2 regions of the Leptolyngbya sp. DQ-M1 genome follow, and region 1 is predicted to be linked to the other one. Evidence: predicted binding sites of a transcription regulator. Region 1 holds the regulator's gene; the other holds the start of a gene.
What was found. The regulator NtcA, encoded in region 1, controls nitrogen genes in cyanobacteria. The targets are predictions, from matches to a motif close to TTTGTANNNNNNNNTACAAA.
Positions count from the first base shown of each region.

Region 2: the regulator NtcA is predicted to act here: its motif matches at 4,056-4,075, upstream of rpoD (RNA polymerase sigma factor RpoD).

Region 1 is NZ_JAMPLJ010000005.1:288,601-303,986, forward strand. It holds gene NC981_RS17810 (DUF885 domain-containing protein) at 1-268, shown strand, start outside; gene NC981_RS17815 (pre-16S rRNA-processing nuclease YqgF) at 265-681, opposite strand; gene NC981_RS17820 (DUF3084 domain-containing protein) at 715-2,112, opposite strand; gene ntcA (global nitrogen regulator NtcA) at 2,237-2,908, opposite strand; gene NC981_RS17830 (DUF3488 and DUF4129 domain-containing transglutaminase family protein) at 3,279-5,501, opposite strand; gene NC981_RS17835 (pentapeptide repeat-containing protein) at 5,574-6,338, opposite strand; gene NC981_RS17840 (hypothetical protein) at 6,355-6,993, opposite strand; gene NC981_RS17845 (glycosyltransferase) at 7,169-8,095, shown strand; gene NC981_RS17850 (glycosyltransferase) at 8,122-9,297, shown strand; gene recJ (single-stranded-DNA-specific exonuclease RecJ) at 9,313-11,268, shown strand; gene NC981_RS17860 (hypothetical protein) at 11,435-11,854, shown strand; gene NC981_RS17865 (ABC transporter permease) at 11,938-12,819, shown strand; gene NC981_RS17870 (ABC transporter permease) at 12,803-13,597, shown strand; gene NC981_RS17875 (DevA family ABC transporter ATP-binding protein) at 13,598-14,296, opposite strand; gene devC (ABC transporter permease DevC) at 14,309-15,386, opposite strand, start outside.
Region 2 is NZ_JAMPLJ010000006.1:147,115-162,500, reverse strand. It holds gene NC981_RS18925 (YebC/PmpR family DNA-binding transcriptional regulator) at 1-562, shown strand, start outside; gene NC981_RS18920 (FAD-dependent hydroxylase) at 625-1,845, shown strand; gene queC (7-cyano-7-deazaguanine synthase QueC) at 1,918-2,604, shown strand; gene NC981_RS18910 (response regulator transcription factor) at 3,134-3,526, shown strand; gene rpoD (RNA polymerase sigma factor RpoD) at 4,338-5,468, shown strand; gene NC981_RS18900 (dihydrofolate reductase) at 5,519-6,007, opposite strand; gene pipX (transcriptional coactivator PipX) at 6,219-6,488, shown strand; gene NC981_RS18890 (YggS family pyridoxal phosphate-dependent enzyme) at 6,485-7,153, shown strand; gene NC981_RS18885 (cell division protein SepF) at 7,783-8,385, shown strand; gene proC (pyrroline-5-carboxylate reductase) at 8,454-9,251, shown strand; gene NC981_RS18875 (SH3 domain-containing protein) at 9,309-9,752, shown strand; gene NC981_RS18870 (hypothetical protein) at 9,797-10,231, shown strand; partial or broken gene NC981_RS18865 (hypothetical protein) at 10,282-10,507, shown strand; gene ruvX (Holliday junction resolvase RuvX) at 10,511-10,972, opposite strand; gene NC981_RS18855 (GNAT family N-acetyltransferase) at 10,975-12,228, opposite strand; gene NC981_RS18850 (F420-0:Gamma-glutamyl ligase) at 12,306-13,466, opposite strand; gene NC981_RS18845 (site-specific DNA-methyltransferase) at 13,586-14,485, opposite strand; gene NC981_RS18840 (methylmalonic aciduria and homocystinuria type D protein) at 14,612-15,091, shown strand; gene NC981_RS18835 (hypothetical protein) at 14,998-15,386, opposite strand, start outside.

The DNA of each region.
Region 1 (15,386 bases):
AGAGGCAGGCTACTCAAAGTTCTTCGCTCAGCAGGAAATCGATCGCTATACCGTCCGGCTTCCCGGACACGCTCCCTCTTACTTCTATGGCTATCAACGCCTGATGCAGCTTCGCAAAGATGTCGAACAACAACTCGGCGAGAAATTTGACTCCCAAAAGTTTCACGACTTCATTTTGACTCAGGGATTCATGCCACAGCGATTGTTGCGTCAGGCAGTGCTAGAACAATTCACTCAAGCCCGTCTAGGCGATGAATCGATCCCTTAGCTCACCAAGCGTTCTAAATACCGTTCGATCAGCAAAATCGCCACAATATCATCGATCGCTCTCGGCGGCGTTCGCATTCCTTGCGGGATCAACCGATTCAACCCTTCTGGCGGATAAAGCTGCCAATAGCGATCGCGAGCTTCTAAGGAACTATTGCGCTCATCCACCGTAATAATCCGCAGCGGCTCACTTAATTCATTCGCAATCTTGAGCTTCCAATCTTTTGAGGAAGTCTGATCCCCCATCACTAATAGCGAAATCGGATACCGCTCCCGCAAGCCTTGAATCGTCGCGATCGTGCTTTCGGCGCTGATCACTTCATGATAGTAGAGGCGGCGATCGACCCCCATGACCGCTAATCCACACTTTTGCCGCCCTGGATCAAACCCCAGAATTACTGGCTGTTCCGCCATGCTGCGTCTCTACTCCCCTATTCGCTGGATATGTTAGCTCGATGCTCTCAGCACCACTTGTCCGTTTTGAACTGCCACTAATTCTATTTTGAGCGGCCCAGCCGTGTATGTGGTATCCGATGCGATCGCTCGCAGTTCAACCGGAGTGGGATAGCGCCGCAGCTGGTCAATGAATGATCCTAATGTAAGCAGTTTTTCGATTTGAATGTTGTCGTTCAAAACGCCAGCGACACGAGCGCGAGTATTAGAAACAGCAAGCAGTTCTTGAATCGACCGTTGGAAGTCCTGCGGTGCAAGCTTGGAGGGATCGATCGTTTGGGCAGCGATCGTCTCTCCCGCAGAAAACACAACCCGATTGGGGACTGCACTCATGTAAACAAACACGGGTTTGTTTTCGCCTTTGACATAGTTTGCGAGGGCTTGTACCCGAACCAGATAATCTTGACCATTCCTGATTTGTTGAATCAAACTTTCAACTTCCGTCGTCCGAATCTGCACAATTTGCAGATCATCTCGTCCGAGCCGCAGTGCCTCAACCGCAGAACGATTTGCATATTGCAGGAGTTGATCGATCGCTGCTTTCGCACCTTCCGAATTTCCTACGCGCACCACGCCAGAAGACAACACTTGTGTCCGATAAATCGCCAGATCGCCGCTGCGAATTAGCTCGACATCCCGTTCAATTTGCTGCAGTGTCGCAGTTAGGCTGGCTCGTTGTGCCTCTAATCGCTTCAGATCCGTCTCACGCTGCCCAATCACCTGATCGCGCTCATTAATCTCACGATCGCGCTGTTCAATCAGTTTCGTGCGTTCGGCAATCTCTGCATCGCGCTCGGCGATCTGCTGCTTGACCTGATCGCGCTGCGTAATCAGGGTCTTTTGTTCCGACTGCAGTTGATTGATATCGCTGCGGAGTTTTAATGCTTGACCAGACACCGCGACCAGTTGACGACGCGTGAGATCACGCTGCGCTTCGGTGGTGCGGAGTTGAGCATTGGTTTCCCGTTGGCGATCGATTGAAGTTTTCAGATCGGCATTGATTCGCTTTAGCTGTTCCTCAACTTGGGCGCGTTCCGATCGAGCTTCTGTGAGTTGTTTCTCGACTTGCGCTTTCTGAGCATCGGTCGCCTTCAGATCGGTGGCAGCTTTTTCCAAATCGCGTCCGCGATCGCGCAGCTCGGTTTGGATTCGCCCAAAGTTCAGCAGCATTTCGCGAAAGGTTTTACTTGCCAGCAGCAGCACTCCTAAAGTTGAGGCAGAAATCAGCGTTCCGGTCAAAATGGTGACTACGACCGCGGTTTGCTTCGGACGAAGATTAAACAAGCTAAGCCGCGCTTTTCCCACACGAGTTCCCAAGCGATCACCCACTGTTGCGATCACTCCACCCAACACCAACACCACCAGAATTAAAATCAGCCCGACATCGGACATAAGACTCCCAAGAGATCCTTAGACCAGCACTTTTACACTGGCAAGGCAATTCTAGATCCGCCTATCATTATGCCTGTTCGATTTATACTTCGGGCGGGTCTTCAAGGAAAGAATTCTAGTCCAATTAGGTAAACTGCTGACTTAGCGTTACCGGGTTGTGAACGGTGATTTTTTTCTTGTGAATCGAAATCATTTTGTCCTGACGCAAATCTCCCAGTAAGCGCGTCACCGTCACGCGAGTCGAACCGATCGCTTCAGCGATCGCTTGATGCGAGAGTTTGAGGTCAATCATGATTCCCTCTTGCGATGGGACTCCAAAATCGCGGCAGAGAATCAGCAAAAAGCTCACCAATCGCGATCCCATATCCCGGTGCGCTAAGGTTTCGATCATCATCTCGGTTTGCAAAATCCGCGAGGACAAGCCTTTGAGCATCAGCATCGAAAGTTCGGGGTTTTCCTTCAGTGCTTTCTCGACTTGCTCGATCGGGATCGAAAGCAACTCAACCGGGGTAAAGGCAACGGCGTGATAAAAGCGATCGGCTCTTTGTCCGGTAATCAGTGACAGCACCCCGAATACGCTATTTTCTCTCAGCAGCGCCACCGTAATTTCTTCGCCTGCTTCGTATACCCGCGACAGTTTGACGGCACCCTTGACCAGAAAATACACTCGTTCTGCCGGATCTCCGGGAAAGAAGATTGTTTTGCCCCGTTCAAACGTTTCAATCACGGGAGGATATGCACTTCCTCCAATCTGACGGAACATTGCTGCAAGCGGTCTATCCTTGGTCACAACCATTTCTTTCCTTGTCGTGTCGAGTGCTGGATGAGTTTACAAGCCGGTCAGCGATCGAGCTTTGTAAACAATTGATGACTTTAGACCACTAAAACTGAGTCACCGAATGCTTTTTGTACACTGCGCTACATTTTAGCCGTGATCCTGAAAATCTCTGGGAATTTTCTACTTTCGAGCGTGTTTTTTTCGGCACGCTTAGATTCTCCCTCTCAGGGCTGAATAATTTTGGAAGATTGTACCGTAACTCGAATCGGATGGCGATAGTGTCACTTGCACCCATTCGAGCGGATTCCTTTGTGCTGCTGAGGTCGAGACGGTTGCTATGCGAAATGAATACTGCCAATGGTGTTGCCTTTGGCACAGGCTTACTCATTTACTTTCGCTGAGGTTTTAGTCTCTTCAACTGATGCCGCAGCGCTTCAATTTCAGGTTTTTCTCGTCCGTAGCGCCACTTCACATACGCTTGGGAAATGTCTTCGATCGCACCTGCTTGCTCTTGAGTCCGCATGGTTTTTGCTCGTCGGGCATATTCTAGCGGCGTATCTGCTGAAGATTTACGAGTGCCTTGCGCTTCGAGGCGAGACAGCATTTGCTGATAAAGCCGCTCCATCGGTGCAAGCTTCTGCAACCGCTGGTAAGTTCGCCATTTTTTCCAGCCTTGACCACACAGCCAAACCAGCAAGGCAGTGCTAATCATTAGTAAACACGCGGTCAAGAATCCACCTAATCCTTGAGTAAACAGCGCCAAAAACCAGCCGATCGCGCTCCCGATCGTCCGAATTACTTCGCTGATCCAAGCCGTTACAGGCAGAGGTAGCCATCCCGCGACCCAGTTCCAAAATCGCTGCAGCAGACTAAAGGGCTGATATTCCTCGATCGAAGGCGGAATCAGTTCACGTCCCGGAATCGGGTCGATCGTGAACCATCCCATGCGTGGCACGAAGACTTCTGTAATCGCGTAAGCATCGGTATTCTTCACAATGTACAGTCCGGTGAAGGGATTAAATTCTCCGGGCGCATATCCCGCTACTAATCGCGCCGGAATGCCAATCGATCGCAGCATCATCGTCAGTGTCGTAGAAAAATGATCGCGATCGCCGCCTTGATTTTGCAAAAATGCCTCGACGAGATCTTCACCCGGCTTCAGCAAATCCAGGTCTTGCCGAACCTGATAACGCTGCTTCAAATACTGCCCCAGATAAAGCGCCTTTTCATAATCGGACTCGATCGGCTGTTCAGAAGTTGCCAGGATTCGCTTCGTTTCTTTAGCGACATTCTGAGCAATTCCCGCTGGAATCTGTAAGTGTGGACTCTCTTTTGGATACTGCGCTCTGGACGAATACAGCCGCAGCAACGTGCGATCGCGATACGGCACATCCGACACCACGGTATAAGTAATGCCATCGCTTAACTCGATCGGCGCACGTAATCCTGCTTCGGGGTCGATCGCAATTTCATCGGTCGGGAAATAGATTTCTCTCGCCCTTGAAAGCGCCGGAATTAGATTCGGCATTGGGGCAATAATCGTGTAGGTCTGCACCACTTCGCGTGTTTTGCCGATCGTCACCGGAGTCGGCAGAAAGAACCGATATGACCAAGGTGAGCGTTTAACTGTCTGCGTCTTGTCGTTGCGCGACACTTCCCAACCCTGCCCTGTGTAGCGATCGAAAGCCATCACCCGCCAAAAGCCTTCGATCTGCGATCGCACCCGCATAATGACTCGCGGCTTTAATGGATGCCGCACGTTTTGGCTAATCTTGTCGCCAAATCCACCATAAGACAGGTCATCCGGATCTTGGCTTTGCCCTGCGCCTTTTCCGCTCCCCGATCGCATTCCCACACGCGGATCTCGACTCTGACCCATGCCCGGATTGGTAATCACTCGGTTATTAAATCGCTCCTGAACGCTCACCGGAGAACTGACCGGAAATATACGTAACTGATAGCCAGGAAGTCGCGGCATCAGCGCAAAAATCACCAATCCCAATGCCAGCACGATCGCAAAAATCGCAGGCAGCACTCGAAAATTGATTTTCTTAAAGCTGGTGCGCTCTAACTTGACCACATCTACGCCCAAGCGCGAACAATAATCGAGCATCAGTACCGGGAGCGCGATCGCCAAGAATACCAGCAGCATTGCGCCAAACAGCATCGTCTGACTCAGCGTACTTGCCACCGACAGCAGCACTAGCCCAATCATCATCGAATAGCCCAAATCCTTGCGGCGTGGCAAATCAAAGCTGTGCAGCACTTGGATCTGAATCAGAAACTCTGCCAGCAGCAGCCGATTATCACCGTTCTGAGCACCACCGAGCATCCTGCCAAAAAAACTAAACAGCACGATCGTCATTGCGATCGCCAACAGGAATTTAAACCCTGTATTTTTCTTGCGTCGTCGATGCCAACTCCAGTAGGCTCCGATCGCGCTTAAGGGAATTGCCCACACGCTCAACTGAGTTTCCGCAGCCAAATCTGTCGCCAAAATTCCCACGCTGACAAGCGACTGAGTGAGGACTCGCAGAAGAATCGATTCTTCTGGTTTTGCTTCTGGAATGACCTGAATTTTCGCTTGGATTTGCTGCCACCAGTTTTTCATGCGGAGAGAACGAAGGAATTTTACCTCCAGAGTACCCGTTTACCTGAAAAAGACGATGGCAGGGCGATCGCGTCATCGACTTAATCTAGCGGGCAAAACCGCACCCGCCAAATTTGCACCTCTGAGATTCGTGCCGGCTAAAGTTGCCCCAGTAAAATTTGCCTTGCCCAAATTTGCCCAGGACAAGTCAGCTCCCGACAAGTCAGCACCCGTGAAATCTGCCCCAAATAAGTAACTCCCGCTAAAGTGAGCGAACTTTAAATTGGCTTTGTGGAAGGTCGATCGATAAAAATGCGCTCCGCTTAATTCCGCCTCAACTAAATTTGCATCGCTCAAATTGGCTTCGGCTAAGTTTGCCTGAATCAAAATCGCATTGCTTAAATCCGATCGCCGCAAGTCTGCACCTGTAAGATCCGATCGCTTAAATTTCGCCCCCCGTAACTCTGTGCCAATCAAATTCGCCCGAATCAGATCTGCATCATTAAAATTCGCCCCTTTGAGATCTGCTCCGATGAAATTGGCATCGGTTAGATTAGCGTGGCGAAAATCTGCTCCAACTAAGTTCGCATCCACAAATTGGGCGTGCTGTAATGTCGCGTGCATAAATTCAGTTTTCTGAAGCACTGCTTTATTAAATTTTGCCGCGTTCAACTCTGCTTCATTCAGCACTGCCCAGCACAATCTAGAGCGACTAAAATTCGCTCCTCGTAAGTTTGCGCCGCGCAACTCAATCTCATCTAAATCCGCATCGCTTAAATCCGGCTCGATCGTCGGATAGCGCGATCGCCACTCCGACCAAATCACCGCGCCCTTATGCAGCGTCATCAAATGTGCCATCACCGCCACGATCGCTTTACTCCTTACGATCGCTGTAGTGTTCTCGTCCCGGCAGATTTTCCATCGTCTCGATCACTGCCTTCGATGCGGCGATGATGTCGCGCTCTTCACCGCCTAGATACAAGCGTCCAAAACTGCCCACGGCTGAGATTTGCAGAATATTAATGAACGCCGCTTTTTCGGCTTCGTTTGCAGCTAAAGCGGCATATGCCGCTGGTTCTACTTCAAACACATACAGCGTTTGTCCTGCCAAAATCATATTGCCGCGCCGCGTTCGGTTAATCAGTTGCGTATGGTGAGCATCAATATTGCGGATAATCTGGCTGGAGATCACACGCGGTCGCAGACAATCCTGTTTCTGCACATTCAGCGCCGCCAGAATTGCTCGCCCCGCCGCATTCACTTCGCCTTGATTGCTCGCGTGAATTTCGAGGACTCCATATAACCGCTCGACCATCTGCACTCCCGGACGCACCACTGCCGCTTTCAGTGCCACATCCATGATGCGATTGATTTCAATTCCAGGCGTGATTTCAATCCATAATGAAGCGTCACCGGGAAGTGGCAGAAATCCTAGCGCCTCGGTTCCCAGATAAGCTGCGTGCTGCGACTGCAAGCGATCGATATAAACGTAGCTGCGAAGATCGATGCCCAAGAGTAAACGATTGTAAATTGCTCTCTTAGTATACGATTCGACCCGTGCGATCGTATCTTTCAATTGATGCAGTTAAATTTTATTTTGTTTAGAAGAAAGCTGTCCTATCCTCGGGCAGATGACAGATGCCCACTATCACTTCAAATTTTAAGGAGTTGACGCGATTCGCCTGATGATGAATTCTACCTCTCCAGCGCTCTCAGTCTGTGTTGCCAGTCGTAATCGTCCTGATGATGTGATTCGCTGCCTGAATTCTCTTACCTTGCTGCAGCACGTTGAGTTTGAGATTCTGCTGATTGATGATGCCTCAGAAGCGCCGATCGTCGATCGGGTGCTTCCAGCGATCGATCCGATTTTGGTCGATCGATTACAAGTCTTTCGGCATGAAAACAATAAGGGTATCCCTGCCACCCGCAACGAACTTGCAGAACGAGCGAAAGCGCCTTATTTGCTGTATCTCGATGATGATGCTCAACTGTTGAGCGCGGAGAGTGTTGACAACGCCTTAACGGTGTTGAAGATTAGTCCTGAAGTGGGAGCAGTCGCGCTGTCTCAAAGCGACGAAACCGGAAAACTCTTGCCGGGTCAACCTTTGGCAATCGAGTATCGTTGTTATGCTCCGACTTTTGTAGGCTACGGTAGCCTGCTGCGACGAGACTTGTTTCTCGAATTAGGAGGCTATCGGGAAATGTTCGCCGCGTATTATGAAGAACCCGAATTTTGTAAGCGAATGCTCGATCGCGGCTTTTATGTGGTTTATCTACCGGATGCTTGTGTGATTCACTATAAGTCCCCGATCGGACGAAATAACTTAGTCGCGCTGAGAAACAACTGCCGGAACAAGTGTTTTGCTGCGATTTATAACGAACCTTCGGCGATGATGGTGTTCAGCGTTCCCCTGAGAATCTTGCTCTACGTTTACAAACATTGGGCTTATTGTCGTCAGCACAAGATCAAGAGTGAATTTGGGGCAAGTTGGATTGTTCGCGAAATTCAGCAAAATCTTCCGGCACTCTGGCGCGATCGTCGTGCCTTGAAGTGGAGTACCTATTACAAATGGCACAAAATCAAGCAAGCTCCCGCTTATCAGCCTGCCGATTAGTTCTTTAATGTCCTGCGGTGCAATCTATGAAGCTTTTGATCGTGAATCATTCTTGTACAGTCTCTGTGGTTCAACAGTTTTACGCTGAGATTGAGCAGCAAACCGGCTGGGAACTCACGATCGTCATGCCTGAAAATTGGAAAGATGAATACGGCATTCGGCGCAAGATCGAGCGCTGGAAAGATTTTCGCGGACAGATTATCAGCATTCCAGTTTGGCGCTCAGGCAGCATTCCTCTGCATAGTTATCGATCGTTCTTTGTAAATCTACTCCGCAAGCTCAATCCCGATTTTATCTACCTACATCAGGAGCCTTATGCGTTAGTGACGTTGCAGGTTTATCTCGCAAACTATTTCACGATTCGCAAACCGATTAGTTTTTTTACCTGGCAGAACATTCTTAAGCGCTATCCGATTCCGTTTCGGCAGATGGAGCGCTGGATTTTGAAGCATACTGATGTGATGTTTCCTGGGTCTTACAGCGCAGAAGCGGTGATGCGAGAAAAGGGATACACGGGGCAAAGTGTATTGATGCCGTCTGGAATTGATCCAGCAATTTACTATCCCCGATCGAATACGCTTAAAACTGAACTGGGTGCCCAAGCTGTATTAATCGGCTATGTTGGGCGCATTGTTGAACAAAAAGGACTGAAAACGCTACTCCTTGCTTTGAACGAGATCCGATCGCTCCCGTGGCGGCTGGTGATGATTGGGGCTGGAGAGTATGAGTCCGAGTTTGACGCGATCGCCCAACAGTTGAATTTAAACGATCGCATTCAGAAATTAGGTTTTGTTCCGTTTACCGAAACTCCGAACTATCTTTCGGCATTCGATCTGCTGGTGTTGCCTTCTGAGACGCGATCGAGTTGGAAAGAACAGTTCGGGCGAGTAATCATTGAAGCGATGGCGTGTGGAACTCCGGTAATCGGCTCGGATTCAGGCGAAATTCCTCATCTAATCACTGCCACAAAAGGCGGATTAGTTTTTCCTGAAGGAAACGCGATCGCGCTGTCACAGAAATTAAGCGAATTGATTCTAAATCCCGAACTGCGATCGCACTATGCAGCCACCGGACGACAAGCAGTTCTGAGCCATTACACCAATGCGTTACTCGCTCAGCGCTTTGCTGAAACAGTAAAGAATACAGTGGAGTTTGATCCGCGATCGCAGCGTTCAAGAGTACAATCGTTTCCGTCTCTTTAAGTTTGCGCTCTGGCTATGTCTGATCGATCGCGCCTCCCGGATCAACGTTGGTTTATTCATCCCGCTCAGCGCGATCGTGCGACACAGCTTGCTGTAGAAACTCAGCGATCGCCGCTTCTCGCGCAGGTTTTGATCAATCGCGGCTTCACTTCGCTCGAATCCGTCCAAGAATTTCTCGACCCAGAACGACAATCGCTGCCTTCTCCGCTAGAAGACTTTCCAGATTTAGCGATCAGCTTAGAACTCTTGATTAATGCAATCAACGATAAAACCCGGATTGCGATTTGCGGCGATTATGATGCAGACGGCATGACGAGCACTGCATTGTTACTCCGAGCATTGCGGTATTTGGGCGCAAGAGTTGACTATGCGATTCCGAGCCGCATGAGCGAAGGATACGGCATCAATCGCCGCATTATCGAAGAGTTTCACGAGGAAGGAGTCGGGCTGATTCTCACGGTCGATAATGGCATTGCGGCACATGATCCAATTGATCGCGCCAGAGAACTCGGTTTAACAGTAATTATCACCGATCACCATGATTTACCGCCAACCCTGCCAAACGCAAATGCAATTCTAAATCCGAAGTTAATCGCAGAAACCTCACCGTATCGCGGTATGGCGGGAGTGGGAGTTGCGTATGTTCTCGCCGTCTGTTTAGCTCAAAGTTTTGGACAGACCAGAGACTTACAGCACTCTCTGTTAGAGCTATTTACACTAGGCACGATCGCAGACTTGGCTCCACTGACCGGGGTTAATCGCCGCTGGGTAAAGCGCGGTTTGCAGTTATTACCAAAGTCCAAAATAGCGGGCATTCAAGCGTTAATTCAGATTGCAGGCTTGAGCAATGACAAAAACCTCAAGCCTGAAGCGATCGGGTTTCGATTAGGCCCTAGAATCAATGCGATCGGGCGGATCTCTGATCCAGAGATTGTGATTGAGCTATTGATTACTGATGATGATGGCGTTGCATTAGAGCGCGCAATGCAGTGTGAACAGGTGAATAAACACCGGCAACAATTGTGTGAACAGATCGAGAAAGAAGCGATCGAAGCCTATGAAAACAGTTCGCTAAATGCGAAAGACGATCGTGTTTTATTGTTAGTGCAACCCGATTGGCATCATGGCGTAATCGGAATTGTTGCCTCTCGATTAGTCGAACGCTACGGTGTTCCAGTCTTTATCGGAACGTATGAAGACGCAGCAAAAACTCATATTCGCGGGTCGGCTCGCAGCATCCCAGAATTCAATGTGTTTGAAGCGTTAGAGTGCTGCAAAGACTTGATGCTCAAACATGGAGGACACAAAGCAGCAGGCGGGTTTTCTTTTGAAGCCGATCGTTTAGACGACATTCGAGCAAGACTTAGAACCTTCGCCCACCGATCGCTTAAACCTGCGCACCTTAAACCGTTAGTCACGATCGATGCCCAAGCCGAACTCGCTCAACTTGATCTAGCGCTTCACGCCCAACTTGATGCCCTGCATCCTTGCGGTATGGACAACCCCGATCCGGTTTTCTGGACACCGAACGTTTGCATTGATGAGCAACGCCGGATTGGGAAAGGACACATCAAATTTGTACTGCGCTCAGGCAGCGAGAAAATTAACGCGATCGCATGGCGCTGGGGCGAATATTTCCCCCTACCAAGCACCTTAGATATCGCCTATCAGCTCAAGTCCAACGAATGGAACAACGAAGTTTCCGTCCAACTCGAAATCGTTGGGGCAAGACTACCGTCGCAGCAAACCGAATTTATCTTCAGCGATCGACCCTACACCTGCACACTCCTCGAACAAAGTGGGATCAAAGAGTTAAGAATTCAGAACACTAAAGGTGAAACCTTAATTATTCAAAAAGGGCAAAGAATTGGAACGCTTGGAAAACTAGATCAAGCAATGCAAGAAGTCGATGTGTCGCAAGCGCCCTTTTATGGCTTGGTAAAAGCTGCGGTAGATGCGTTAAAAGTCTAAAGATTTTATTCATATTCATTAGAAGCCCCACGCGCTAGGCTGAGACTACTTCCGTTTTTCTCTAAAATCTACCCCGCTACCTCCCATGAGATTGAGGAACACGCTTCACATCTCGTCCTAAAGTTGAGGCATATTGCTCGTGACCCATTCTGATTTCGCGCAACCTATGGCAACTGAACAACAAGTTAGACAGTATCTCGCCTACTGGTTTCAGCTAGGAAAGCGACTCATGACTCACAACGGACGGCAAGCCCTCAAGGTATCCTCTGTGATTGCGGGCGATCGCTACAGTGACGAGTTTGAAGCCTGCTGGAATTTGGTGCGCGCTCCAGAATCGGGCGATTGCTACATCGAAGGCACTACCCAAACGATCCGAGAACTGCTCTCGTCGGATTGGGAAATCAATCCCTGCGCCCGTTGTGCGATGCCTGTGCCCACGCGATCCCTGGGAATGCCTCCTTCTGACTGTCCTTGTGCGGATCTGCCGTTCTGGCCCGATAGCGAAACACCCCAGCCGCGATCGCCCGTCCGCACCTCCGATACGCTGCAAAAAATTCGCGATCGTCTGTCTCGCTCTAGCCACTAGCAGAGGCATCAAGCAAAATTCGTGTCACGGTGAGAAATCCTGGGTATTCTTCATACAAGAGCTATTCTCATCATCACTGTTCCATGAAAGCGCCCTCTGTTTCTGAAACTCCGAGCATTGCACCTCGGTGGCTGCAACCTTTGCTCATGCTGGCTCCGGGTAGTCTCTGGTTGCTGCTATTGCTGATCGTGCCTACGCTGATCATTTTCCAGCTGAGCTTAGTACCAAATATCAAGCCTGGCGATGTCGTAATTCCGTCGGGTCTTGATAACTACTGGCGCATTTTCCAGCCAGAAACCTTTTCGATTATTAGAAGATCGTTCCTGCTTGCTTCGGGTACGACGTTAGGATGCTTGGTTCTGGGATTTCCGGTGGCATATTGGATTGCGCTTTCTTCTCCGAAACGCTGGCGCAATCTACTGCTGCTCGGATTTACGCTGCCGCTCTGGACATCTTCGCTATTGCGATCGTATGCCTGGGCGAGCATTCTCCGCAGAACAGGCGTTTTGAATAGCATTCTCACCAGTATTGGTTTACCTGCGCTGGATTTGTTGTATCAACCGATCGCCGTCTTGATTGGAATGATCTACAGCTTATTACCTTATATGGTGTTAATTCTGTATGCGTCACTCGAAAAGCTCGATCGTCAACTGCTCGAAGCGGCAGCAGATTTAGGCGCAACACCGTTCCAAGCGTTTTGGAGGGTGACGGTTCCGCAATGTTTACCAGGAATTGCCGCCGGAAGTCTATTAGTGTTTATTACTGGATTGGGCGATTTCGTCAATCCTGAATTATTAGGCGGAACTGCCAGTCGAACCGCAGCGCGATCGATCTACGATCAGTTCCTTGGCGCGACGCAGAATTGGGGCTTTGGTTCAGCGCTGAGTATGATCTTAATTTTGGTGGTAAGTCTTGCGATCGCGCTTCTAATTAAATACGGGGATAGAAATGCAAAGTCAATCTAAGTTTCCAGTTTCAGCCCTATTCACGGTGCTGATGTTTGGCTTTATGTATTTGCCGATCGCAGTTTTAGCATTTTATAGCTTTAACGCAGCGCCGAATAGCGCTCAGTGGAAAGGGTTTACGTTCTCCTGGTATGTCAAATTTTTCCAAGATAATCGTATCTTATCGGCATTGGGAGACAGCTTATTAGTTGCAAGTTTGGCAACCGCAATTGCAGCCGTGATCGGAACCCTAATGGCGATCGGGCTTTCCCGCTACCAGTTTTATGGGAAAAAGCTATTTCAAGGCGCAGTATATTTGCCTTTAATCATTCCTGATATTGCGATCGCCGTTGCAACTTTAGTGTTTCTTGCTGTGATTGCAGTGCCGTTGAGTTTGTGGACGATCGTTGCGGCTCATGTGGTGTTTTGTTTAGCGTATGTTGCGCTAGTTGTTTCTACAAGGTTAACGAATCTCGATCCGAATTTAGAAGAAGCTGCTTTAGATTTAGGTGCATCTCTGCTTCAATCATTAGTTTTCGTATTACTGCCACAATTAGCGCCTGCAATCATTTCAGGCTGTCTTTTAGCGTTTGTATTGAGTATGGATGACTTTTTGATTGCGAGTTTTACGGCGGGAGGCGGTGTGAATACGATACCGATGGAAATCTTTAGTCGGGTGCGTACCAGTGTTAGACCCGATATGAATGCTTTGAGCGTTGTCTTAATGATTGCATCAGCCAGTGTCGCTCTGATTGCTGAAGTGATTCGCTATCAAAGTGAGAAAAAACGGTTTCAGTAATCAGGGCGATGATAGCTCTAGTGAATTCAAGTGCCCATCTTCCATATTGATAATACGATCGGCGATATCCAGAATCCGATTGTCATGTGTGACCAGCAAAATTGCCGCGCCTTGCTTTTTCGCCAAATTCTGCATAATCTCTACGACATCGCGACCAGACTTCTTATCAAGGGCGGCGGTCGGTTCATCTGCCAGCACGATTTTCGGATTGCACACCAAGGCACGAGCGATCGCAACGCGCTGTTTTTGCCCCCCGGATAATTCGTGCGGATATTGATTCACCCATTCACCGAGTCCCACTGCCGATAACATTGATTCCGCCATTTCACGCGCGCTCGATTGCGGAATGCCCGTGTGAAGCTCGATCGACATTTGGACATTTTGACGAGCCGTTAGCGAATTCAGCAGATTATGCGCCTGGAAAATATAGCCAATGTTGCGACGCAGTTCGACTAACTCCCGCTCTGGTGCATTTAATAACTCTTGCCCTAGCACTTTCATACTGCCTTCTTGCGTTGATCGCAATGCTCCGATTAACGTCAACAGCGTCGTTTTCCCAGACCCCGAAGGCCCCGTCATAATCACCACTTCACCCGGTTCGATCGCGGTTGTAACCTCAAACAAGATCTGCTTTCGCAATCGTCCTGTCCCGTAATAGTGATTGACTTTCTGAATATCGATGATGGAATCTTTAGCCATAGTTAAAAAATGTTAAAAAATATCAGCCGGATCAGCTTGTTGAACTTTGCGAACGGCGATCGTGCCAGAAATTACACACATGAGGATCGTCAAGCACAAAACCAGAATGCCCCGCGAAGTCGTCATCGCTAAAGGAAGCGCGGTTGCATTACGAGTAAGATTGTAAAGCCCAACACAAAGAATATAGCCAGGAATATATCCCATAACCGATAGAATTAACGCTTCCTGAAACACAACGGATAATAGGTAGCGATTCTTGTATCCCATTGCTTTCAACGTTGCATACTCTGCTAAATGATCCGCAACATCGGTATAAAGAATCTGGTAAACAATCACCGTTCCGACCACAAAGCCGATCGCTGCACCCAAGGTAAAAATAAACCCGATCGCCGTGCTGTCTTTCCAGTAGTTCTGCTCAAATGCAACAAATGCTGCTTTTGACATCACGCGCACATCCCCCACGACAAAATCTTCTTTTGTCTCCTCAATTTTCTTATTCGGATCAACCCGGCGCTCACCAGGGAGACTCTTGAACCGCTCTAACGCTGCTTCTAAGTTTGCTCCCGGCTCAAGCTTGATCACCCCCACATCAATCAGGGCTGGATCGCGGCTGGGAAAAATGCGTCGGAAATTCAGATCGCTCGTAATTAAGTTTCCATCTGCCCCGAACGAAGCCCCCAAACGGAACAATCCGCCAACTTCGACTCGACGCGATTCCACCTCAGTCCGAATCGCAGGATCAGAAGGACTCAGTGCCTTAAATTTCTCGGCAACGGCACCAAACTCAGGACGCGACGCGCTGTCGAACAGCACCACATCCGTTAACTGAATCTTCGATCGATTCTCTGCCACACCCGGAATCGCGAAGATATTGTCTCCTGGGTTTGTGCCAATCACCAAAATACTACGAGTTTGCGACGCAGGCGGCCCTTGCCAGAATGGATTCTTCCAAATCCCAAATCCAATGTAAATCGGGCTAACCGACTTCACTCCCGCAAATCCCAACGATTGATACAATCGCCGTTCTGGAAAGCTCTTCATCGAAATCAAGGAAGTCGATTGCGGACTGATGAGAAAGATATCCCCTTCA
Region 2 (15,386 bases), on a different contig from region 1:
ACTGGAAGCCATTCAATATGAAGGCTACGGTGCAGGCGGTGTGGCTATCCTGATCGAAGCCCTTACTGACAATCGCAATCGAACCGCTGCTGACTTACGAGAAGCCTTTAGCAAAAACGGCGGTAACTTGGGTGAACCCGGTTGCGTGGGCTGGATGTTCGAGCAAAAAGGCATTGTCGAACTTTCTTTCGCTCCGCAAAAGACCGGACGCAGCCGCAAAATTGAAGCAGTGTCGATCGACGAAGAAGCCCTCCTCGAAGCCTGCCTCGAAGGTGGAGCCGACGCTTATGAGCTAATCGAAACCGAAGACGGACAAGCCGCAGAAATTTTTACCGAAGTCGAAAACCTGGAATCCCTCAGTCAAAGCCTGAAAGACCGGGGTTACACTGTGGCGCAAGTCGAACTCCGCTGGATTCCCCAAAATACGATCGAAGTCACCGACCCCGATCACGCCCGCGCTCTGCTCAAGCTGATGGACGCGCTTGATGCACTCGATGATGTGCAAAACGCGACCGCCAACTTTGACATTGCTGAAGAACTAATGATGGCATCGATCGCTTAACGATTGCTCACATCAAAAATCTACGCGAGAATAGGTGTAAAGTTTCGTATCGCTCAACGGGTATGCAGATCGCTGAATCGAAAATTCTTGACTATGACATTGCGATCGTCGGTGGCGGTGTCGTAGGAACCACCTTCGCGTGTGCCTTAAAAGATTCTGGCTTTCGAGTCGCATTGATCGAGGCTGAAGTGTCTTCGCTGGCAGTTTCTCGCGCTCAGGCGTATTCTATTTCGCTCTTATCCAGCCGCATCTTTGAAGGCTTGAACATTTGGCAACAGATTTCCCCTCAAGTTGAAACCTACAAGAACGTGCGCCTTTCAGATTCGGACTATCCGACTGCCGTTCAGTTTGCACCCTGCGATATTGGCACTGAAACTTTAGGATATGTCGCAGAACATCGAGTTTTAATTACCGCACTTCAGGATCTGCTTCAAACTTGCTCAAATGTCGATCGCTTCTGTCCTGCCAAAGTGATTAAAACCGAGCACCAGTCCAGTGATGTGGTTCTCGATGTTCTGCTCAATGGTGAAGTGCAGCAAATCCGATCGCGCCTAGTCGTTGCAGCAGATGGCGCGCGATCGCCCCTCCGTCAACAAGCCGGAATTAAAACGCTTGGCTGGCAATATTGGCAGGCTTGTGTCGTCGCTACACTCAAGCTCGATGCTCCCCACAACAACACCGCCTATGAATGGTTCTGGAAAACAGGGCCTTCTGGCATTCTCCCACTTCCCGGTAATCGCTGTCGCATCGTCTGGACAGCCCCTCGTGCTGAAGCCGAAGCTCTGTTAGCGCTTGACGATCGCGCCTTTATTGAAGCCTTCCAAGCGCGATATGGCTCGAAGTTCGGCACACCAGAAATCGAAGGACAGCGCTACCTCTTCCCGATTCAGTTGATGCACAGCCGCAAGTATGTCTTGCCGCAGTTTGCCTTAATCGGAGATGCCGCTCATAGCTGCCATCCGTTAGGCGGTCAAGGCATCAACATGGGAATCCGCGATGCTGCTGCCCTAGCACAAGTTTTACAAACCGCAAAAAAACGCGGCGAAAACATTGCCAGTCTGCGCGTTCTAAAGCGCTACGAACGTTGGCGACAGTGGGAAAACCTGCTGATCTTGAGCATCACCGACATCTTAAATCGCACCTTCTCGAATCAGATTGTCCCGATCGTGCAACTTCGTCGCCTGAGCTTGTGGATTTTGCGAACCCTTCAGCCCTTAAGAACGATCGTTTTTCGCATCATGTCAGGCTTGACCGGACGCACTCCCCAACTTGCTCAGCGCTAAATGAATGTCTAGTGGTTGAGAATTACGCGGAGATGGTGCAAAGATCATAGACGGCAAGTTTGGAAGAATATTATGCCGAAAGCGATCGTCTTACTCTCCGGAGGTTTAGATTCCGCAACCACAACTGCACAAGCGATCTCCGATGGCTATGAACCGATCGCGCTTTCATTTCGTTACGGTCAACGACACGATCGCGAACTCCAATGCGCACAGGCGATCGCGCAGCACTTCAAGTTGTCCCAACATTTTGTCATCGATGTGAATCTCGCGCAGTGGGGCGGCTCAGCACTGACCGATACAGAAATTGAGGTGCCGACAGAAGGCATTCAGCCTGATCAAATTCCGATTACTTACGTTCCAGGGCGCAATACCGTATTTATTGCGATCGCCCTTTCTCTAGCGGAGGCACAAAACGCAGAAGCTATCTATCTAGGCATCAATGCGGTGGACTATTCAGGCTATCCAGATTGCCGCCCAGAGTATCTCACTGCGTTTCAACATTTAGCTGAGTTATCTTCCAAAGCAGGATTAGAAGGCAGAGCGCCGAAATTAATTGCCCCCCTGGTCATGGATTCCAAAGTAGATATCGTGAAGCGAGCGATCGCGCTTGGAGTGCCAATTGACAAAACCTGGTCGTGCTATCAAGGCGGTGAAGTTCCTTGTGGTGTGTGTGATTCTTGTCGAATCCGCGATCGAGCACTCATTGAAGCTGGACATCCGGAGCTTGCCACTTCTCAAAGTCAAGAATTGTTTCAATAAACTTGCCTTAATTAGCTTAAGATTTGCTTCCAAAAGTTGAATAAAACGGCACATCTGAAGTAGGGCTAATTCTGTATTCATTTCTAGAAAAAACGAGATGAAATCTAAAAGAAATCAGTAGATTCTTGCCTCATAAATACTCTAAACATTCTGTTAGAAGAGCAAGTCAAAAATCTTCAAACTCTTTTTGAAGCGGCTTTAATTTAGCGGCCGTCTTGGCTCACTCAATCAGTACAAAATTAGAAGTAATCTCTATCACTTTATTTTGCCTAAGCCTTGCACCACAAGCAATAGTCCCTAATCGAGCGTACGGAGCAACTCTAATTTGTAGTTTCTAAAGAGAATAGAAATTGTAGACAAAAAGTTTGTGGGAAGTATTTCTAAAAGCTTAAAAGCTAAGAAATACCGAAGCATAAAAACAAGCAATAAAGGATTGAAACTCAAGCATCGAAAGATATTCAGCGAGTTTCACCTTGAAAAAGGCGAATAAACCAGTCGCTATATTGAATTTCAGATTGGTACTTTCGTCATGGTCTTTCCGTCCACTTACATTCTGCTGTTAGCTCCACAAATCGAAGAATTGCACGGGCTAGAATCGCTCCTTCAGCAAGTCGCACTCGACGTAGAGATTGTAGACACCACTGATCAAGCCCTAGCACGAGTGAGCCAAAATCCCCCTTGTCTTGTCATTCTGCAAGAGCATCTGCGATCGGAAGCCACAATTCATCAACTCCGCACGATTGCCCATGCAGACCGCATGACGCTTGTGATCGTTACAGAAACTGATTCTCCGAGCTGGCTTTATCAAGAGCAGCACCCCGATGTTGATGGTTTTCTCGTTAAACCGTTAAGTCCAGATGTACTATTTTCACTGATTCATTCTGCTTCTGCTCGTCAATACTGTCAACGATCTCTCATCTGAATAGATTCAGATTCAGCATTCAACCTCGCATCTTTCTAAAGACAGACATTTTTAATTCGTTCTCAAGCCAAATAAATAAAACTAATACCTTAGCGAATTTCTTTCCATGCAACCTAGTTTGCAATAACTGCCGCTTATCATCGAGTTAATCGTAGTGAACGCCTCAAAATATCGATTTAGTAGGCATTTGCGCCTTGAATATCGAATCGCGTTGCATTAGGTAAGCTAATTAGCCAATTGATTCAGTCTGATAATTTTGGGCTAACGTTGTCAACAGGCCACAAATTATCTATCACTTTCGGGGGTGACATAGAGATACAAACGTGGATCACGCCAGAATTTTGCGATAGATTTGAATCAGATTGATGCCTGACTCTAACAGAGAGGTTGTCCCATTAAGAGATGAATCACTGTGCAACTCAAAGATCCTGATAAAAACGATCGCGATCATCGGAACAGCAACGTGAATGCTAGACACAGCAGATTTATCAAGAATGATTAATAAAGAAATCAGGAAAAGGGTGCAACTTTTGTGAGAAAGGCTACAATCGGGGAGTCATTCCAATCATTTAGAAATAATGATCTCAGAAAGTCAGCCTCTGCCAACCGTATTTTCTCGGAAGTTGTAGCAGTTGCTCGTTTTGACTGAATCATTTTGCCGATCGCTCTACTGCACACCAGTTGACGAACGAGAGCTTGCTTCGGCAAGCAACACCGCCTCTGGGTCAGCAAGACTGCATCGAACCACCAACATCTGTTTTCAGTGCTGGGACATTTTACTTCATTACTTAAGGAGCACGAGGAACGCGGCATGACCCAAGCCAAAGACTTACTTGTTGTAGAAGAGGCATTTGACCCTTCAGAAGCTCTAGAAATCGAGTTAGAACTCGATGACCTTGATGATCTTGACGATTCAGATCAAGGAGAGGATGACGAAGAGGGAAAACCCGTCAAGGGGCGTGCAACTCGTCGCCGGACTCAAGCCAAGAAGAAGCACTACACCGAAGATTCGATTCGGTTATATTTGCAAGAAATCGGTCGAATTCGCCTCCTCCGCGCCGACGAAGAAATTGAACTCGCCCGTAAGATTGCGGACTTGCTGGAATTAGAGCGCATTCGCTTCAAGTTAGCCGACAAGCTCGATCGCGAACCTTCAGATGCAGATTGGGCACAGGAAGTGAAAATGCCCCTGCCGCAGTTCCGTCATCGCCTGCATTTAGGTCGTCGCGCTAAAGATAAAATGGTGCAGTCGAATCTGAGATTAGTGGTGTCGATCGCGAAGAAATATATGAATCGCGGCTTGTCGTTCCAAGATTTGATTCAAGAAGGCAGCTTGGGTCTGATTCGGGCGGCAGAAAAGTTCGACCACGAAAAAGGCTACAAGTTCTCGACCTACGCGACCTGGTGGATTCGTCAGGCAATTACTCGCGCCATTGCAGACCAATCGAGAACCATCCGGCTTCCGGTTCACCTGTACGAAACCATTTCCCGCATCAAGAAGACAACGAAACTGTTGTCTCAGGAAATGGGACGCAAGCCGACTGAAGAAGAAATCGCAACTCGGATGGAAATGACGATCGAGAAGCTGCGCTTTATTGCCAAGTCTGCTCAGTTGCCGATTTCGCTAGAAACACCGATCGGTAAGGAAGAAGATTCTCGCTTAGGCGACTTCATCGAATCTGATGGTGAAACCCCAGAAGATCAAGTGTCTAAGAATCTGCTGCGTGAAGACCTCGAAGGCGTTTTGGCAACGCTCAGCCCACGCGAAAAAGATGTGCTGCGCTTGCGCTACGGCTTGGATGATGGTCGGATGAAAACGCTTGAAGAAATTGGACAAATCTTCAACGTGACCCGCGAACGCATTCGTCAAATCGAGGCGAAAGCTCTGCGGAAACTCCGTCACCCGAATCGCAACAGTGTTTTGAAAGAGTACATTCGCTAGGGTTTAACTGATTTCGACTATGAGCCGATCGCAGTATTGCGATCGGTTTTTTATTGGGGCACAACGCGACGATAGGTTTCAAATCGATAGCCAGCTCTTGACTCCAAGTTGACTAATTCAAATTCATTTAGACGATCGCGCCACTCTAGGAAAAATACATCGCCCTCGTAGTGACCTTCTACGATCGTCAACTCCATACGATCCACGAGTTCCAACGCTTGACGGTAAATCGATGCGCCACCGATCACGAACAGCTTTTCTTCTGGTCGATCAACCGCATCAGAGAGCGATCGTACAAATTCGATATTTGGTAACTCAGATCTCAGTGATTGTGAGGAAACGATAACGTTAGTGCGTTGAGATAATGGGCGTTTTTGCAGATCAAATTCCCATGTTTTCCGTCCCATAATGACGGTATGATGCAGCGTGAGTTGCCGAAAGCGTTGGAGGTCTTCTGGGATCGACCAAGGCAGTTTGCCGCGATTTCCAATGACTCCGTTTGTTTGGGCGATCGCAGCAATTAAAATAATCTCGGACATGATAGCAACTTATTTTGATGACAGGGTAAGCTGAGTCACTCAATTTATGCTGTAACTCTCGCGGTTGCAAAAACTCCCCAATCCTACTTCGTGCAACTCACGGCTAAGACGGACATATTATTGCAATTAATGATTACAATTTCTGAATTCCTATTTCCTATTGATGTTGATGATTCCGAATTGGGCTTACTCTCTTGCTGATGGATGGTAGATGGATACTGAGAATTATTTGAACCACCCAACATTTGGGCTGCTGTTTCGGGTGTGTCTGGTTGAAGAACATCGGGAATTATTTAGTACGCTCTACGCGCAACGGTTATTTTTTGTCGTATCTCAAGGTGCAGACGGACTGGAATTTGAATCGATCGGACGCAGCGATGCAAGAGTAATGGTCGAAAATCGCATGAGAATGTTACGCCGATCGGGAATGTACAAGGAGTACGATCAGCTTCAGAAAGTTCACAAAAGCACATTTCAATGATCTCGTCTCTACAGAACCACATTGCCGAATTCCGCGCCAAAATTCCACCACATATCCGGGTCATTGCCGTGACGAAAACGGTTTCCGTAGAAGCAATGCGAACTGCTTATGCCGCCGGAATTCGGGATTTTGGTGAAAATCGGGTTCAGGAAGCTGAGACTAAACGCGCAGAATTAAAAGATTTAACCGATGTAACGTGGCATCTGATCGGGCATTTGCAGAGTAACAAAGCAAAAAGCGCGATCGACCTGTTTGATTGGATTCACTCGGTCGATAGTTTGAAGCTAGCGCAACGGCTGGATCGGCTTGCAGAAGAACAAGACCGCAAGCCACAAATTTGCCTGCAAGCTAAACTCATGAGCGATCCCAACAAATCAGGATTTTCAGTTTCAGAGCTTTGGGACGCGATCCCGCAGCTTGAGCAATTAAAGCACTTGCACATTCGAGGACTCATGGTGATCCCACCGTTTGACCTAGAAGCCGAGGCCACGATCGCGCTGTTTAGACAAGCTAGAGAACTTGCTGAAAAAATCCGAACTCACAGCCAGCTCAATCTCGATCAACTGTCGATGGGAATGTCGGGTGATTATGCTTTGGCAATTCAGGCGGGCGCAACGATGATTCGACCGGGACGAGTGCTGTTTGGAGCAAGACTGCAAAAATAATCGCAGAATTTCAGCAATAAGTGGTACTGTATGTACCACTTATCAGAAACGAATCGAAACCTTACTTCAGTGGTGCGCTTCTCATCTTGTAATAAAGATCACTTACGTATAGTACTGAATGTGAAGAGGTCAGGGATAAAGACCCAGCTTTCGGCGTCGATCGTGCCGTTTCTATTCTTTCAAAATATACGCCGGAATTCTATTGAATTAAGCTACTTTTTTGCGGTCAAATTTTCCCTATGTTTGAAAATGAGCTGCCTATCTCAATAGTTTGAATCAGTCAGAACAGTCTGCATCACCGAATTGCAACAAATTTAAAAAATATCTCTAGATTTATGCTCCAACTTCTAAAACTACCGATACAATTGCAGCCGGGGACAAAAAACTCCAAAAGAAATATTCAAGTTCGATCGCTGGATGTATACTGATTTTTCAATTCATCATTTATGCGACAGTGTAGGAATTTCTCTAAGCTGTCAGCCCAAAAGATGGAATTTGCCTGACCCGCGAAACAGTCTAGCGGTGAATCGAGAACGATTTTCCACATCAGAGGTCGATCTACTACTCCTAATGATTTGACCGTACCTTTCCCAAGCAAACTCAATAACGATTCGGATGGAGCGTGAACAGTGAGTATTTTCAGTAAATTACGAGATTTCGTTGGACTCAATGAACCTGTCGAATACGAGTACGAATACGACGAGATGGACGGACAAGACTATCAGTCGCTCTATCAAGAAGAGAGCGCTCCGGCTCCAGTCGCAGCCACCGAAGAAGAAACTCGATCGCGGCGGGCAAATCGTTTTCGCGATCGAAGTGTTGGAATTGCAAGTGAAACCACTGGTGTAGGAGCCGCTATGAATAATGTGATTGGAATGCCTGGAGCAGCAAACGGAATTTCGGAAGTCGTGGTGGTTGAACCCCGCACGTTTGAAGAAATGCCTCAAGTGATTCAAGCATTGCGTGAGCGTAAATCAGTGGTGCTGAATCTGACGATTATGGATCCGGATCAAGCTCAACGCGCTGTAGATTTCGTGGCAGGCGGTACTTATGCGATCGACGGTCATCAAGAGCGCATCGGTGAAAGCATTTTCTTGTTCACGCCAAGCTGTGTTCAAGTCAGCACCCAAGCAGGCGTGATCAATGAATTGCCCCAAGCTGCTCCTGCTCGTCCCCGCGCCTCCGCTCCGACACCCGTTTGGGGCACAGAACCGAGAGCAGTACAAGGTTAGAGAAATAGTTAAGGGTGAAAGATAGTTTGATCTCGAACCCTTTAATCTCTTTATCTGAGGTTAATAGATTGTCTAAACAATTTGGCCTGATAGGCGGCGGGATGATGGGAGAGGCTCTCTTGTCCCGCCTTGTTGCTCAGAACGTGTTTGATTCTGCTGCGATCGTCGTGAGCGAGCCGAATCGATCGCGCCAGGAATTCTTAGCGCAGCAATATCACGTTCAAGTGACCGAGCAAAATCGACAAGCGGCAGATTGCGAGATTGTTTTACTCGCGATTAAGCCGCAGATATTTCCGCAGGTTGCGGAGGAATTAGCAAATCAGCAGGTTTCTGCCCTGGTCATTTCAATTTTGGCAGGAACGACGATCGCGCAGCTTGAAGCGGCATTTCCCAACGCGCCCGTCATTCGAGCGATGCCTAATACGCCCGCAGCCGTTGGAGCTGGGATTACCGCGATCGCCCCAGGTCAGCGTGTTGAGCCACATCACATCGAACAAGCGAAACAGATTCTCAGCACGGTCGGAGAAGTGGTTGAAGTGCCCGAATCGATGTTAGATGCGGTGACAGGTTTATCCGGTTCAGGGCCGGGATATCTTGCGATCGTCATTGAAGCTTTAGCGGATGGCGGAGTTGCGGTGGGATTGCCAAGAGCGATCGCGCTCAAGCTAGCGATTCAAACAGTGCGGGGAACGGCTCAACTGCTGCAAGAGTCAAATCTCCATCCGGGGGAACTGAAAGACCGTGTGACCAGTCCTGGAGGCACGACGATCGCTGGAATTGCAGAACTCGAAAAAGCGGGGGTGCGATCGGCATTGATCGAAGCGGTAAAAGCAGCCGTGAATCGATCCAAGCAACTCGGTCAATGATTTCAAACTTCAAATCAAATGCTAAAATCTGGGCGATCTTCTTCGCAGGCGGTTTCTATGCGGTGGTCTTCAGTCCTCAAATTTGTTCTGGGCGTGTTCTTCGCGATCGCACTTCTTGCGACAGGTGGTTTGGTTGCCGCAAGAGTTATGATGGCGCGTCTTTCCGTCATGCCGCCTAAGCCCACGTTCCCGAATGATACTCCTACCAAAAATCTAGCCGCCAAGCCTGCTGCAAAACCTGCGGTAGAGAAATCAGATAAGCCTGATACTGCTGCGAAACCGCTTCCAGCCGGGGCATTTCCAGCACGGGTGACGCAATCGATCGGGCTTGTGGTGCGCGATGCTCCGGGAAGTGAAGGGGGATCGATCGGCGGTGTCGATTTCAACGATCGCGTTACGGTGCTGGAGTCGAATGCCGATAAAACTTGGCAAAAAATTCGCTTAAACAATGGTCAAGAAGGGTGGGTTCGGGCTGGAAACGTTGAGCAGATGAGTCAATAAGTTATAGTTGCGCTTATTACGGCAAAGTAAAGTCTGTAACGCTTATGGTCAGCAAACAAGAAAAGTATCGTCGTATGGAAGTTCGACGGAACATCGGCAATCGAACCATCAGAAATCGAACTATCAGATCACTTTATCAGCCGTCGCAGTCTTCATATCCCTACTTGATTGCTCATGCTTGTTTTAACTGTCAGAAAAGCTTCAAGCTAACTTACCACACAGATCATGTTTGTCCCCAGTGCGGCGGGACAATTTATCTAATGGGGCGTGCATTCAAAGCTCCTAAATGGGGCGATCGTGAGCAGTGGAAGAAAGTCCAGAAGTTGTATGCGCTCGGCTTTCGATTTCATCGGTATCGCGGAGCATATCCGTCTTTACCAGACCGCTTACGAGAGGTCGATCAATTTGTTGGGCAATATCCCGATCATGCACTCCGAATTGCTAAACCCGATGAAACGCTACTTCCTGACGAGAAGTAATATTATTTCTGATACGATCAAAATTCTTGATTGAATTTCTTAGAGTGCTTGTGTCTTCGCCTGCCATCATTACGATCGTAAAAATGATTGAATCTCTTCCAGATGACTTGCAAGAAAAAGTTGTAGAACATCTTCGGGACTACATTGCTGATCTAGAAGATGAAAAGCGTTGGGATGCCTCGTTCAAGGGGACGCAGAATAACTTATTGACAGCGAAAGGCAAAACAAGAAATTTCAGAAGGTCGCTCAAAGCCAATGAACTATGAGCAGCTATGAAGTTTACTCTTGATTAGAGCTTGCGAGACGATCGAGATCGCGCTTCGCCCTCCGTTCATCCAGCCATTGCTGAAGAATAATTGCGGCGGCTTTGCGATCAATCAGTCCTTTATTATGCTGAAGCGAAATTCCTGCCGTGATCATTGATTGTTCCGCCTGAAAGCTGGTCAATCGCTCATCCACGTACTCGATCGGCAACGATAACGCCTTTGAAATCGTTTCTCCGAATTTTTGGATATGCTGAGCTTGCTTGCCGATCGAGCCATCCATCGAGTAGGGCATCCCAACTACGAGAATTTCGACATCGCGATCGCGCACAATTTGACGCAAGGCTTCGATCGTCTGCGGATAAGATTTACGAACGATCGTGGTGAGTCCGGTCGCGATTAGCCCTGTACCATCGCAACCTGCAACCCCAATTCGCCTCTGCCCCACATCTAATCCGAGTGCCGCAACTCTCTCCATGTTTAGCAGCAGGGATCTTCGCGATGCGGTTCTTGGGATGCAGCTTTCATCAGTTCTTGCACGCTTTTCGGCGCAGATTTATCTGCTTCTTGAGCCTTCTCCGGTGCCGGGAGCTTAACCGATTTCAGCATTGAAATGCGTCCAGGTACAGGTTTACGGCTGGGCTGAAGATTCTGAAGCATCTCTGCGAGTTGCAGTCCTTCGGCGATCGACTTCGTTTCTCGAACCTTGTGCCACACCGATCGCGACATCAGCAGGGTATGCCCAATTCGCTCGGCTCCAATGCTGTCTAAATATTCCTCGCGTTCCGGTTGATAGTCGGGCGATGCCATTTGTAAAGATTGAGCAGGTAGATCCTGCATAATCCGCGCCATTTGCGCCATCAGTTCGGGGTACAGCCAGGTGTAAGCTGGATTTACCGTTAGATGGGCGATATGCGGCTGTGAACCATCGCGGCAGAGGTGCAGTTGGAAATAGCCGATCGCTGCTTTACGCTGCGGCTCAAACACATAGCCGCCCACCACTTCAGTCCGCGTAAAGACTTGCTTTGCCCATTCGACCAGGCTACCGAGAACGCTAACCTTGAAATCTTGAACATGGCGATCGAAGACCTGACGCACCAAAGGCGGCATCGCCATCGTATCAAGCTGATAGAGAAGTTGGGCATCTGCGTTACTGACCGGAAGCAGATTCGGTAGATCCGGCTCTCGTTCTGCCAGTTCTTCTAGCTGTTCTGGCGAAATCGACCAGTAAGTCATGTTTGCTAACGGCTGAAATCCATTATGACGATATAGATCTAGCGCCGCTTTGTCATTGACATCGATTTCAAGTACCCAAGTCCGAGCTTGCCAAATCCGCTCTAGACAGAAGCGAATCAGCAGAGAACCGATATCTACTTGCGTCATCACTTGAGCTTCCGCACCTTCCGACTCGACGATCGCAGGCGCAACCATGACACGATCGACGCGCCAAGTGCTGCGAGTCCGGTTGAACGGAGAAACCTGAATCATGCCTTGAATCCGCTGATTTAGCTCTGCAACATGAACACAGGGCAAGTTTTGCAGCGGATTCGGAAACAGACTGAGGAGCTTCATCACCCCATACCAGTTGCGAATTGAGACGCTTTTTTCACGAACAGCAGAGCAGTGCGGCAATTCATGTTCCGGTGATTGCTGCGTCAGTTGGTCGATCGCATCGAGATCCCGGTATTGCACGGGACGAATCAGGGCATTAGCAGTCTGAGGAAGTCGAGGCATAAGAAAGGAAGGCAGCAGTTCAACCCCAGAGTAAGAATTGGACATCGGTTTTGGGTACAGCCTTAAGGGGTATTCGTTTAAGGTTGATTCACCGATTGCAGCCCAATGGCGGATCGTTTTTCAGCGGCATCAATTGGACGAATCAGCACCACAGGGGTCTGCTCGTTGGCGTTGCCTGCGGGATTATCGATCAGTGCCTGCTTGAGCAAAGGCATCGATATATCAGATGACGCTGCCAATATTTTAACTGCTTTCAAATCGTTGACATCAACAATTGCCGCAGATAATCCAGTTTCTCGCTGAATCCTGTCCACAATTTCTTGCGATTTATCTGGACCTAAGACGATAAATTGATCGTAAGGCGGAATTGTTCCAGTTACATCGTCAATTAGTCGGGCTTGCTCACCTGCCAAGCGATAGAACATCCCCTTGACCCCGAATAGTTTCGCGATCGAGCCGATAATAAACGCAGCCAGCACCCGTGGCGCTCCCTCAATGTCGATTAAAGTTTGCATACCGCAAGCTGTCGCTAGGCTCGATGTGGGGAAGAACATATAGCAGAGCCGAGTTGCCAACCAGCCGGGTTTCACTTCACGCGGATCGCGGAATCGTCCTTGCATAATTGCGAGCGGGGATTCACCGATCGTCACGATATCGCCGGGTTGAGCGTGAGGCATGACGTAGCGCTTAACGACGCTGACCGGATCATCCAGGTGAGTGAGCAGGTGAGTTTTAATGGGTAGGACATCAGCATGGGTTGCAGGTCGCCAGCGTTTTGATTCCTCGGCTGAAGGGAATTTAAGCGGCACGATCACATGCCGAACTTTGGGAATCCAGCCTTGAGAGCCGTAATAGACATAATGCAGTTGAATCCAGGCAACTTTGAGGTCGCGCAGATCTTCGCCTTCGATTTCGATCACGGCTTCGATCGGATCACGCGCTCCCAGCTTAACGACACGCCCTTCCCAGTAGCCATCCTCGCGGACTTCTGCATCTTTGAATCGGGGAATGATGCGGGTTTTGACCTTGATCTCGTCAAGACTTCCAGAAGACAGCAGTTTAACCTCTGCATCAATGCGCGGGGTCATCACCTCTAATCGGCGGGCAAGATTTTGTAGCTCTAGCTGTCCGACTAAAACGTATCGCTGAGGCTCATAAACTGCCAGTTCCCACTTGCCCAAACTCAGATCGAGTGTGCGGGTGGGTCGCTGCCTGTACTGAACTTCAAGCGCCAACATCACCAACAGAATAAATCCGACGATGCTACCGAGAATGCCGATGACTATGCTCACAAAAACTCCTTGTGTCGTTGCCTGAAAAAGATATACGGCAGTTGTACGATCGTCAACTGAATTTTTCAAAATGTTTGGCGAATTTTTGTGCGGCGTTCTTCGCGATCGCGATCGTGCCAGAACCAGTCTTCGTCGCTGCGGTGTTCGGCAGATTCGATCCGCTCGACTGCCCAAGTGAGATATTCGGCTGAGCGATCGCAGCCGAGCCAGTTGCGTCCGAGTTGTTCCGCGACAACGGCGGTTGTGCCAGAGCCGATAAAGGGATCGAGAATGCGATCGCCTCTTTGGGAAGAAGCGAGAACGAATTTTCGCACCAGTTCTTCGGGTTTTTGGGTGGGATGCGGCGTTTTTTCGTTCATTCCGTTGCAGGTGGTCGGGATTTCAATTACATCTCGCGGTTTTGCGCCTTTTGGGTGCGGATGCCAGAGTTTTGTGTCGTTTTTGCCGCGATCGCTGTATCGACTGGTGGAAGCTTGCGGATGTTCGGGATATTTCAGCGTATGTTCGTTGTAACGGGTGCGAATGTTTTCAACTGTAAGCGTGAATTTCTTCGTTTTACGAAAATGCAAAATGCTTTCGTGGGATCGACCCCAATCATTTGAAAGATTGGCTTTGTTTTTGTAGTGCCAAACCAGCCAGCGGCACCCTTGAAAAAATTGTGAAGCCGGGAGTCTTAGATCTGCCAAAATCTCAGAAAAGCCGCAGATATAAAACGTTCCAGTGGGCTTTAGAATTCGTGCAGCTTGTTCGATCCACTGCATCGACCATTCAACATACGATCGTTGAGATTCAAAGCTGTCCCATTCTGCTTTTTTCAAGTTGTAGGGAGGATCGGAAAACACTAAATCAATTGACTCAGAAGGGAGTGATTTCAGCCATTCCACCGCATCTCCAAGCCAAAGCTGACCGTTATCATGATCGTAGAAAAGGTTAGGAGAAGAAGTTTTTTGATCTGAATTGATCATGATTCGATCGAGCGAATTAAGATGATCAATAGCTGAGTCAAATTGCTGCATCTCTCACTCAAAATTTTTCACTTAAAATTGGTGCATTAGCACTATATCCGATCGTTTCCTTCTTTTTGCTAAATCATGCAATATTCTGTCCATCCACCAAGCGAGTTTATCTGTCAGCATTCCGAGAAATTACTTCCAGAATGGTCTACCCCAGTTCGCTCGATCGTGGTGGTTTTGCAGCCTTCTGACCGAGAATTAACCGAGCGGTGTTGGGAAACCGATTTGCAAAAACAAATTTTGCGATCGCAGTTTCTTGAATTTGGATTCAAGGTGGCAGAATTGCTGCGTCAACGCGGATATTTAGCGGAATTGTTCGACCCTAAAACAGGATTACCGATTTTGTCGAAAGCGGGATCTTTACGGCTCGACGATGTGGCAGTGGTGCGATCGACCTTGGGATATGGGATCACACCTGCAGGAAATTGTTTCACAATTGTGCATCCGCGCTGGGGAAGTGCGGTTTATCCTTCAATTTTGATGTCTTCGGCAGATCTGTCTTCTGTTGAAGCGGCAGTCGCAGGTTTACGAGAATGCCACCATTCTTTCAGGGGTTGAGGCAGTTTGACCCAGTACAACGTCAGCACGATCGGCTCGTGCGCCTCACGCCCGACGATTTCAACGTTGTAAGACGGGCTATTTCGAGAAGCCAAATCGACAATAAACCTTCGTCCGATGCGTCGCCAGCTTGGTTCCTTGCCGCGCCATTCGATCCGGCAGCAAGGATAGGGGAGTTGTTCTCGATCGAATAAGCGACAGCAAGACCCAATCACGCGATACGTGAAGTGACCACCGGGACTAGAGAAAATATGCCCATGAGCAAACGGATGGGACATCGCGGGCAAGTTTGGTT